One region of the Mesorhizobium sp. M0983 genome, then DNA from elsewhere that is predicted to be linked to it. Evidence: riboswitches for the same ligand, from Rfam matches in the RefSeq annotation. Region 1 holds a riboswitch; the other holds the start of a gene.

Region 1 (5,127 bases):
AGCCGCCGCCATTGGCACAGGAGCCCATCGAGATGACGTAGCGCGGCTCCGGCATCTGGTCGTAGACCTTGCGCAGCGCCGGCGCCATCTTGTTGGTCAGCGTGCCGGCGACGATCATGATGTCGGACTGGCGCGGAGACGCGCGCGGCGCGACACCGAAACGCTCGCTGTCGTAGCGTGGCATCGAGGTGTGGATCATCTCGACGGCGCAGCAGGCGAGGCCAAAGGTCATGAACATCAACGAGCCGCTGCGCGCCCAGGTGATCAGCGCCTCGGTCGAAGTGACGAGAAAACCCTTGTCGGCGAGTTCGTTGTTGATCTCCAGGAAGAACGGATCATCCTCCCCCACCGGTCTGCCGGTGTTGGGGTCGATGAGGCCCTTGGGCTTCGGCGCGACGAGCGTGCCGGAACTGTCGTTCAATCCCATTCCAGCGCTCCTTTTTTCCATTCATAGGCAAAGCCGATGGTCAGCACCGCCAAAAACACCATCATCGACCAGAAACCGAGCATGCCGATCTGACTGAACGACACTGCCCAAGGAAACAGGAAGGCCACCTCCAGATCGAAGATGATGAACAGGATCGACACCAGGTAGAAGCGGATGTCGAACTTCATGCGGGCGTCGTCGAACGAGTTGAAGCCGCACTCATAGGCGGAAAGCTTTTCCGGATCGGGGTTGCGGTAAGCCACCAGGAACGGTGCGGCGAGCAGCGCCAGGCCGACGACCAGCGCCACGCCGATGAACAGGACGATGGGCAGGTACGAACCTAAAAGTGCGTTCATGCTGCAGTTTTCCGTTGGCGGCCAATCCACTCTGATTACAGCACCGGACCCACTTGCGGAAGCGTGACAGATTAACCACTGAACCGTTTTAAGGGGGCTCTATGCTGCAACGCGGCGAGGGTTAGCGCAGCGCTTTCGGCGAAGCAAGTCAAACCTTGTTCAAATCGCGGTGCTGGACGGCATATCCGGGAAAACTGGTCCGATCCGCTCCTGTTTGATTTCCTTCACTTTTCACTCCACTTTTCTCTCCTGACATAGATGCCGCCAAAACCTTGCTAGCATGGGGCGGAATCGCAGGTCATTTTTTCTGTCTAACATCGTCCGGATACCGCCTTCATGAAGGAAAAAATCTCGCTTGCCCTGGCCCGTCGCATTGCGCTTGCGGCACAGGGATTCAATGACCCGCGCCCCAGCGGCACGCCTGACCGCCGGCATCTGGCCCGGGTGCTTGCACGTACCGGCCTGCTGCAGATCGATTCCGTCAGCGCCGTGGTTCGCGCCCATTATATGCCGCTCTATTCGCGGCTTGGCCCCTACAAGCTGGCGCTGCTCGACGACGCCGCGGTGACACGCAAGCGCATGGTCTTCGAATATTGGGCGCATGAAGCCTCGTTCCTGCCCGTCGAGACCTATCCGCTGATGCGCTGGCGCATGCGGCGGGCCGAGCGCGGCGAGGAAATGTACAGCGGACTGGCAAAATGGGGCCGCGAGCACGCCGCCTACATTGAGGACATCTATCGCGAGGTCGCTGAACGAGGCCCGATCGCGGCGTCGGCTTTCGAAGGCCAGAAGGGCTCGGGCGGCTGGTGGGGCTGGAGCCATGCCAAGCATGCCTTCGAATGGCTGTTCTGGGCGGGCCGCATCACCACGGCGCACCGGCGTGGTTTCGAGCGGTTCTACGATCTGCCGGAGCGCGTGCTGCCGCCAACGGTACTCGCTTTGCCAGTTCCGTCCCCCGCGGACGCCCACCGCGAACTGCTGCGCATCTCCGCCCGCGCCCATGGCGTCGCCACGGCGGGCGATCTGCGCGACTATTTCCGCCTCTCGCCCGCCGACATCAAGGGCCGCATCGAGGAACTGGTCGAGGCTGGCGACCTGTTGCCGGTGAGCGTCGAAGGCTGGAGCAAAACAGCCTATCTCCACAAGGACGGCCGTTTGCCGCGCAGGATCGAGGCGCGCGCCTTGCTTGCGCCGTTCGATCCCGTCGTCTTCGAGCGGTCGCGCACCGAGCGGTTGTTCGACTTCCACTACCGCATCGAGATCTACACGCCGGCCGAAAAGCGCCAGTATGGCTATTATGTGCTGCCGTTCCTGCTCGGCGACAGCATCGTCGGGCGCGTCGACCTCAGGGCCGACCGCCCGGCCGGCGTATTGCGCGTCCATGCCGCCTATTCGGAGCCCGGCGCCCCGCCGCAAACTGCCGCCGCCCTTTTCGAGGAATTGAAGCAGATGCAGGGTTGGCTCGGGCTCGAGCGCATCGAGGTGACGGCTGCCGGCGACCTCGGCCAGCCGCTCGCAGATATCGCCGCGTCATAGACGTGCGTTGACACGACTGCCTTCACAAGCCTAAATCCGTTCCAGACGGTCCCCTGCCCGCAACGGCAAGGGCCAAGAGGGAATGCGGTGCGAAATCTCGATTTCAAATCCGCGGCTGTCCCCGCAACTGTAAGCGACGAGCCAAGGCCGAAAACCACTGGGATATTCCCGGGAAGGCGGCACCCAGGCGATGACCCGCGAGCCAGGAGACCTGCCGTCTAGGACATAAGAATCCGATCGCCTGGCGGGTTTTCCGGGCAAGGAGCCTGATTTGGAACGCGACAGCAGTTTTCCGGCTGAGACAGCGGATTTATTGTCCGGCCATGGTGATTCCCCGGCCGGCGTTACCGTCATCGTCTGCTCGTCCTGCCGTGACGAGACCGGTTCGGACGCTTATCCCCGCGCCGGCGAACTGCTCGCCGAGCACACGCGCCGCGCCGCTTCCAGCGAAAACATTAAAATCCGCACCGTCGAATGCCTCGGCAATTGCAAGCGCCGGCTCAGCGCCGCGATGCTGCGCGACGGCTGCTGGAGCTATGTCTTCGGCGACCTGACCACGACCAGCGGCACCGATCTGGTGACGGGGGCAAAGCTGTTCGCTACTTCGACGGACGGCCTCATTCCGTGGCGCGGCCGTCCCGATTGCCTGAAGCGCGGCTTGGTTGCCCGCATCCCTCCCCTCGACCTTTTGAAGGACTTGATATGACTTCCCCAGATTCGGCCGCCAACGTTTCGCGCGTCCCCTGCACCGTCGTCACCGGCTTTCTCGGCGCCGGCAAGACGACGCTGATCCGCCATTTGCTCGAAAACGCCAAAGGCAAGCGCCTGGCCATCATCGTCAACGAGTTCGGCGATATCGGCATCGACGGCGAGATCCTGAAGGGCTGCGGCATCGACACTTGCCCCGAGGAAAACATCGTCGAGCTGGCCAATGGCTGCATCTGCTGCACTGTCGCCGACGACTTTGTCCCCGCGCTCGACCAGATCCTGTCGCTGACGCCGAAGGTCGACCACATCCTGATCGAGACGTCCGGGCTGGCCCTGCCCAAGCCGCTGGTCCAGGCCTTCCAGTGGCCGTCGGTGAAAAGCCGCGTCACGGTCGATGGCGTCATCGCCGTCGTCGACGGGCCGGCGCTGGCTGATGGCCGCGTTGCCAACGACATGGACGCCCTGCAGGCGCAGCGCGCGCAGGACGAGACGCTCGACCATGACGATCCTGTCGAGGAGGTGTTCGAAGACCAGCTCGCTTGTGCCGACCTGATCATCCTGTCGAAGAGCGACCTGCTGGACGCAGCCGGCGCGGCGCGCGCCAATGCCGTCATCGGCAAGCATGTTGCGCGGGCGGTGAAGATCGTGCCGACCTCGCAAGGCAAGGTCGATCCGTCGGTGCTGCTCGGCCTTGGTCTCGCCGTCGAGGACGACATCGAGAACCGCAAGACCCATCACGACGACGAGCTCGACCACGAACATGACGACTTTGACTCGTTCGTCATCGACATTGCGTCGGTGTCCGACCCGGACGAGCTGGCACAACGCGTCGCCACGGCGGCGGAGGAAGAAAACGTATTGCGCGTCAAGGGTTTCGTCGACGTCGGCGGCAAGCCGATGCGGCTCTTGCTGCAGGCCGTCGGTCCGCGCGTCAACCACTATTACGACCGCGCCTGGACCGCTGAAGACGATCGCCGCTCGCGCCTCGTCGTCATCGGCCTGAAAGGGCTGAACCGCCCGGCGATCGAGCGTATCCTCGCCGGCTGATCCCAGGTACGAGCCGCGATGCACATCCTCACCACCACATCCGCCTCGCTCGACGATCTCGCCGAGCCTGTCGATCTCAGGCAAACGCCTGCGGATGTCGTGGCGCTGTCCTTCACCGACAGCGACCTCGCCGGGCTGGCGGCGGCGTGGAAGGCAGATGCGGACCGCCTGCCGTCGATGCGGCTCGCCGCCTTGCGCGACCTGCGCCACCCGATGTCCGTCGACCTCTGGATCGACAGCGTCGCCCGCCACGCCAAGGTCGTCCTGGTCCGCATCCTCGGCGGTTACGACTGGTGGCGCTACGGCTGCGACCAGCTTGCCGTTGTCGCGCGAAATCGCGGTATTAAGCTGGCGCTCCTACCGGGCGAGAGCCACGACGAGGATTTGCGGCTGATCGAAGGCTCGACGCTGCCGCGCCAGGAACTTGATGGTCTGCTCGACTATTTCCGCGAAGGTGGCCCGGCGAATATGACGGCGCTGGTGCAGAGGTTGGCAAGTCTCGCCGGATCGGGTGCGGCGGTCGCTGAACCTGTCAGCGTGCCAAAGGCGGGATTTTATGAGCCGGGACGCGGCGTTATAGAAAGAATGGACTTATCAAGCGTCGGCATTCCTTCGCGCCCCCCTCTGTCCTGCCGGACATCTCCCCCACAAGGGGGGAGATCGGCTGTCACTGACCGTCTCGCGACTTCTGCAACATCGAACATTGACGAAGGCGACGATGACCAGGCGATCTCCCCCCTTGTGGAGGAGATGTCCGGCAGGACAGAGGGGGGCGCGACGGAACGCAGCCTAAACCTACCGTCCGCCGAACCCGCCCCCATCATCCCCATCCTGTTCTACCGCTCGATGCTGCTCGCCGCCGATGTCGCGCCCATCGATGCGCTTGTCGAGGCGCTCGGGCAGCGTGGCATAGCGCCGGTCCCCATCTTCGTCTCCAGCCTCAAGGACGCGGCATCGCTCGCCTTTGTCGAAACCGCGTTTGCCGCGCTGAACCCTGCCGCCATCATCACCGCCACAGCTTTCGCCTCGGGCGCCGAACCCGGCGTCGAGACG
Region 2 (5,127 bases), on a different contig from region 1:
TGAAAAGGCGCGTGAATCGATCTTACATCAGTTGAAGGAACTTCACAACCTTCGTAGAAATAACACAAGCAGGCCATGGCTGTATTGTTGGAGCCTTGACAACAAAATACTCTTGATCAATCCGCAATATGTCCGCACCATTGAGCTTATCGGTGACGATGTAGAGGAGATGCCAGAGTATTATCATCCAGAAATCTATCGGGCTTTGGATGACTGGGATAAGGGTGAGGCTTCAGGAAAGCTGAAGAAAGAATGCGATGCCATCATCGCAGAGATGGGTGATCAGGAAGCCGTGCGCATGGCCTCCTATGTTCGCGTCACGTATGACGACGGAGAAGATGAGTGGAACTTCTTGGATGAAGAAACCACTACGACTTTCTTCGGATTGGAAGCTGCGACCTTTGACGTTCCCCAGTGTAGTTTCGCCGAAGTGGAGGAAGAAGGTTACTACCGAGCGCGATACGCCAACCTTGATCGCGTCGCGGTGATGGAGGTTCCAAGCGACCGTTATCACAGATTGACCGCGCCCGAGGAAGCTTAGAATCATCCACGAAGGGCGCATGTTACATATCGACCTTGCGTGCTGCGTTTTCAGTACGAGATGACGTTAATCGTAGGTAGTGGCAGGTAAGAGTGCTCGACCAGAAGCTCAACTGCCTCCTCAATATCGCTGCCGATGTGCCGCAGGACACGCCCACGGGAGCGTGGATAGACGTGAAGTTCCTGCACTCCACGGTCCGCTCTCCCATCGCCGGTGTGTGCCCGACGCCATCTTGTGGACGAGCTTGGCCGCCTGCACCCGCTTGTATTCCGGCTTGCGGTCCGCCTGGGGGTCCGCCGCGATGGTTATCTCCATGTCAATCGGCGCCGAACTTTGACTGCCCGCTGCTTTTGATGAAATTGGCGAGGTCCCGCGCATAATCACTCTTGGTCTTCTCCTCGAGGCCCTGTGTCGCGAACTTGTGGTCCAGCAGGGCAAACAGGTCCAAGTCCCCCTCCGCCCGTGGCGCTGGCTTGCCCTCACCGCCCTCGGCTTCCCAATTGGGAACCGCTTCTGCGCCTCATCGGGTGAATAGTCGCCTCCGGCTTCCTGAGATTCGTTTCAGCCGCAAGCTGGATTGCCTTGAAGGCAGCGTGAACACGCCGGTTCGTGAGGGGATCGGTGTTCACGCCCCGCTCAACGAACAGTTCATCGACTGTAGGACCGAACCAGCGGTCAAGCCCTCCTCTTTGCCCTTGTTTAGCCGCTGGACCGCTTTCCAGATGCCTTCCCCCGGTTCGCTGTCCATCATGCCGACCAAGCGAGCGTAGAGGATGCCCGCGAGGGCCTGGAAATGCTTGTTGGTGAGCGGCTGAGGGCCTTGCCTGAACCGCTGCCAGAACTCATGGAGCGCAGCGTCCGTCTCGCGATGCCGCCTCTTGGCCTCTGCGGGGTCTTTGGTATCGAGGCTGACCTTGACGGTTGCGACCGCTTTCACCGTTCTGATGGTGCCGCCGACGGGAATTGTCACCCTTCCATCGAGTGGAATATCCTTCAAATCGGCAGGCGCGCGTTGCCGAAGAGTAATACAAGCCAGTCTTCTTATGCTGCCAAGGTCCGGGCATTCTCAAGCTCATGTGTACCACCCCTGTGTACCAGACAGGCGGCAAAAAGACCAAAAAAGTCAGATAGTTGTTCCCTATCAAAGGGAGTAAGCTGGCGTTGCGGGAGAGGATTGAAACTTCTCGGTGTGATGACATCGTGGCGAAAAGCCCGGCTGCGAGATGACACCAGACAATGGGCATTGCTGCGTGACCTGGAAAAGCCCGAACTATGGACCGAGTGTTATCACGTGCCAACCTGGGTCGAGTATGTTCGCCACAACAACAGGCAGACCCAGGATGACGCCGAAATCGTTGCGCGCCTGGAAGCGCTGCACCGTGGCGATTGCCCGCCCAAGACGCATTACAAGATCGAACGCCAAACCGTGCGCGTGCACGACGATTTGCCGCTCAGGCCTCACTCGGGACAGGACTTGAGCTGGCCCGATGGTTTGCGCGCGGTTACCTTGAGCCGGTGACTGCGAACGAGCAGTTCGAGACGTCGGCCTCGATCCTCCGCAACACGGCGCTGCACCGGGCCTCGGGTGCTCCCCTCAAAATTGTTGTGTCGTGTCACCGAGGGCATTACGGCCAACCCGTTCCAAATGGGCAACAGCCTCGCCATTGAGTCGAATGTGGTCGCGAGCAGATCACCAAAGAGGCGGTCGGAACCTTGGAGCCGAAGTTCGATGCCGAGGTGGCGTTCGCATGATGCGGCAAGCAGCACCACGGCCTTGCCGGTATGTTTGCCGCCGGCAGCCGACGAACTCCTATCCTCCTGGACCGCTGTGCGTCATTGCTTTGATTTACCGGCCGCTCAAGGCTTCCACAGTTTTCGCTTTCGAGGCGACTTTTGGGAACATACCAACGGAAATTTAACATAACGACATAAACATTTCTTTATGCGGCATTGACTAAGAAGCGAACTGCTGTAATTGTCTCCCGTGTCGTGGTTCTCCGTACGGCGCTGCCGCAGCGGAGCTAAGAGGGAAGCCGGTGCGATGCCGGCGCTGCCCCCGCAACTGTTAGCGGCAAGCCAACCCCACTCATGTCACTGAGGCGAATAGCCTTGGGAAGACGGGTAGAGGCTATGACCCCGCGAGCCAGGAGACCTGCCACGGCGAATTACGTCCACGGGCGGGGTGTCTCGGTGGCCGCTGCAGCCTGGCGTTCGTGCCGACCTGCTAGCGCCTTCCTTGTCACCGACGCCCCAACCATCGGGGTATGGCATGACTGTCTCTCAGCAAATTCCTGTAGCAACGCTCGGCGTGCCGCGCTTCGGTCGTCGGCGAGAACTGAAATTCGCGCTTGAAAGCTACTGGTCCGGAAAATCGTCCGCTGCCGACCTTCTCACGACGGCGAAGGCGCTCCGTGCCGCTAGCTGGGAGGAGCAGCGCGATCGCGGCGTGTCGAAAATCCCGTCGAACGACTTCTCGCTTTACGACCATGTGCTCGACACCGCAGCCATGGTCGGCGCCCTTCCGTCCCGTTACGCCTGGAATGGCGGCGAGATCCCACTCGACATCTACTTCGCCATGGCGCGCGGCAACCAAGGTCAGACGGAGGATTGCGGGCACGGTGGTCACCAGCATGCGGCTTATCGGCCTGGTGTAACCGCGATGGAAATGACCAAGTGGTTTGACACCAACTATCATTACATTGTGCCGGAACTAGACGATGATCAGACGCTCGCCCTTTCGTCTACGAAGCCGGTTGATTACTTCCTCGAGGCTAAAGCCCTGGGCATTCACACACGCCCAGTCATCCTTGGACCGGTCACCTTCCTCAAGCTGGCGAAATCGCCTGCCGAAGGCTTCGATCCCATCGCGCTCCTACCACGGCTTCTGCCCGTCTACGAGCAACTCCTGCGGAGCTTGAAGCTGTCGGGTGCCGATTGGGTGCAGATCGATGAGCCAGCGCTTGTCCTCGATCTGAACCCGAACGAACGAGCTGCGTTCGAATTCGCCTATGGCCACCTGTCAAAAGCCGCGCCCGAGTTGAAAATCATGCTGGCTACCTATTTCGGGCCCCTGGGAGACAATCTCGAAACCGCGGTTTCTCTGCCCCTGGCCGGGCTGCATATTGATCTCGTGCGCGCTCCCGAGCAGCTGGAAACGGTGGGTCGGCTCGCACCGAAGGATCTGGTGCTCTCGCTTGGCTTGATCGATGGCCGCAACGTCTGGCGTGCGAACCTGCCCGCCATTCTCGACCGCATCAAACCGATCGTCGCCGGCTGGCCCTTGGACCGCGTCGAGATCGCGCCTTCGTGCTCGATGCTGCATGTGCCGATCGACCTGCGCATGGAGACGGAACTCGACGCCGACATCAGGTCGTGGCTCGCCTTCGCGGCCCAGAAGACCGACGAGTTGGTGTTGCTTGCCCGGGCCCTGTCCCAAGGCAGGGATGCGGTGGCAGGCGCGTTGAAAGCGTCTGCCGAGGCTGCCGCCACTCGCGTGACATCCACGAAGATCCATGACCCGCTTGTTGAGGGGCGGATCGCCAGCATTGACGACAGCATGAAGCGACGAGAGAGCGCTTTTGCCGAGCGCTCCAGAGTCCAGGCCGGCACGCTCGGGCTGCCGCCGTTCCCGACGACGACCATCGGGTCCTTCCCGCAGACGCCGCAGGTACGCAGGGCGCGGGCCGCTCATGCGAAGGGCCAGCTGAGCTATGTCGACTACGAGACCTTCCTGAAGAAGGAGATCGAGGCTGCAATTCGCTGGCAGGAAGAGATCGGGCTGGACGTGCTGGTGCACGGTGAGTTCGAACGAAACGACATGGTACAGCATTTCGGCGAGCAGCTGTCCGGCTTCGCCTTCACCCAGCATGCCTGGGTGCAGAGCTATGGGTCGCGTTACGTGCGCCCCCCCATCATCTTCGGCGACGTATCGAGGCCCAATCCGATCACGCTGCGCTGGTGGCAATTCGCCCAGTCGCTTACGGAAAACCCTGTGAAGGCAATGCTCACAGGCCCGGTGACCATTCTCAACTGGTCTTTTGTTCGCGACGACGTACCCCGCTCCGAAGCATGCCGCCAGATCGCGCTCGCCATCCGCGACGAGGTGACGGATCTCGAATGGTCCGGCGCAAGGATGATCCAGATCGATGAGGCCGCGTTTCGCGAAGGATTGCCACTGCGCCAGTCTGATTGGAACGACTATCTCGACTGGGCTGTCGAATGCTTCCGGATCGCTTCAACGGGTGTAAAGGACGCGACTCAAATCCATACCCACATGTGCTACTCGGAGTTCAACGAGATCATCGACGCGATCGCTGAAATGGATGCGGATGTCATTTCGATTGAGACGTCGCGCTCGAAAATGGAACTGCTGGACGCCTTCACGAGCTCCAAATATCCGAACGAAATCGGGCCCGGAGTCTACGACATTCACTCACCACGTGTCCCGGAAGTCGGGGAGATTTCGGACCTCGTCATGCTTGCCCGCGACCGACTGTCGGATGCCCAACTGTGGGTAAACCCGGACTGTGGCCTCAAAACACGCAAATGGGAGGAGGTCCGCCCTGCCCTCATGAACATGGTCGCTG

What was found. Region 1 has a riboswitch for cobalamin ahead of NKH71_RS02095 (DUF1636 family protein). Riboswitches for the same ligand answer to the same signal wherever they lie in the genome.
Region 2: linked by a shared signal. The riboswitch ahead of metE (5-methyltetrahydropteroyltriglutamate--homocysteine S-methyltransferase) and the one ahead of NKH71_RS02095 (DUF1636 family protein) in region 1 are both predicted to bind cobalamin.

Annotation. Positions count from the first base shown of each region.
Region 1 covers NZ_JAMYNH010000001.1:399,039-404,165, reverse strand. The annotation lists gene NKH71_RS02110 (NuoB/complex I 20 kDa subunit family protein) at 1-427, opposite strand, end outside; gene NKH71_RS02105 (NADH-quinone oxidoreductase subunit A) at 418-783, opposite strand; gene NKH71_RS02100 (winged helix-turn-helix domain-containing protein) at 1,120-2,319, shown strand; cobalamin riboswitch at 2,349-2,552, shown strand; gene NKH71_RS02095 (DUF1636 family protein) at 2,591-3,025, shown strand; gene cobW (cobalamin biosynthesis protein CobW) at 3,022-4,074, shown strand; gene NKH71_RS02085 (cobaltochelatase subunit CobN) at 4,093-5,127, shown strand, end outside.
Region 2 covers NZ_JAMYNH010000020.1:45,559-50,685, forward strand. The annotation lists gene NKH71_RS26725 (helix-turn-helix transcriptional regulator) at 1-541, shown strand, start outside; gene NKH71_RS26730 (hypothetical protein) at 858-989, opposite strand; gene NKH71_RS26735 (DUF6538 domain-containing protein) at 1,167-1,511, opposite strand; partial or broken gene NKH71_RS26740 (MFS transporter) at 1,725-2,060, shown strand; cobalamin riboswitch at 2,515-2,715, shown strand; gene metE (5-methyltetrahydropteroyltriglutamate--homocysteine S-methyltransferase) at 2,811-5,127, shown strand, end outside.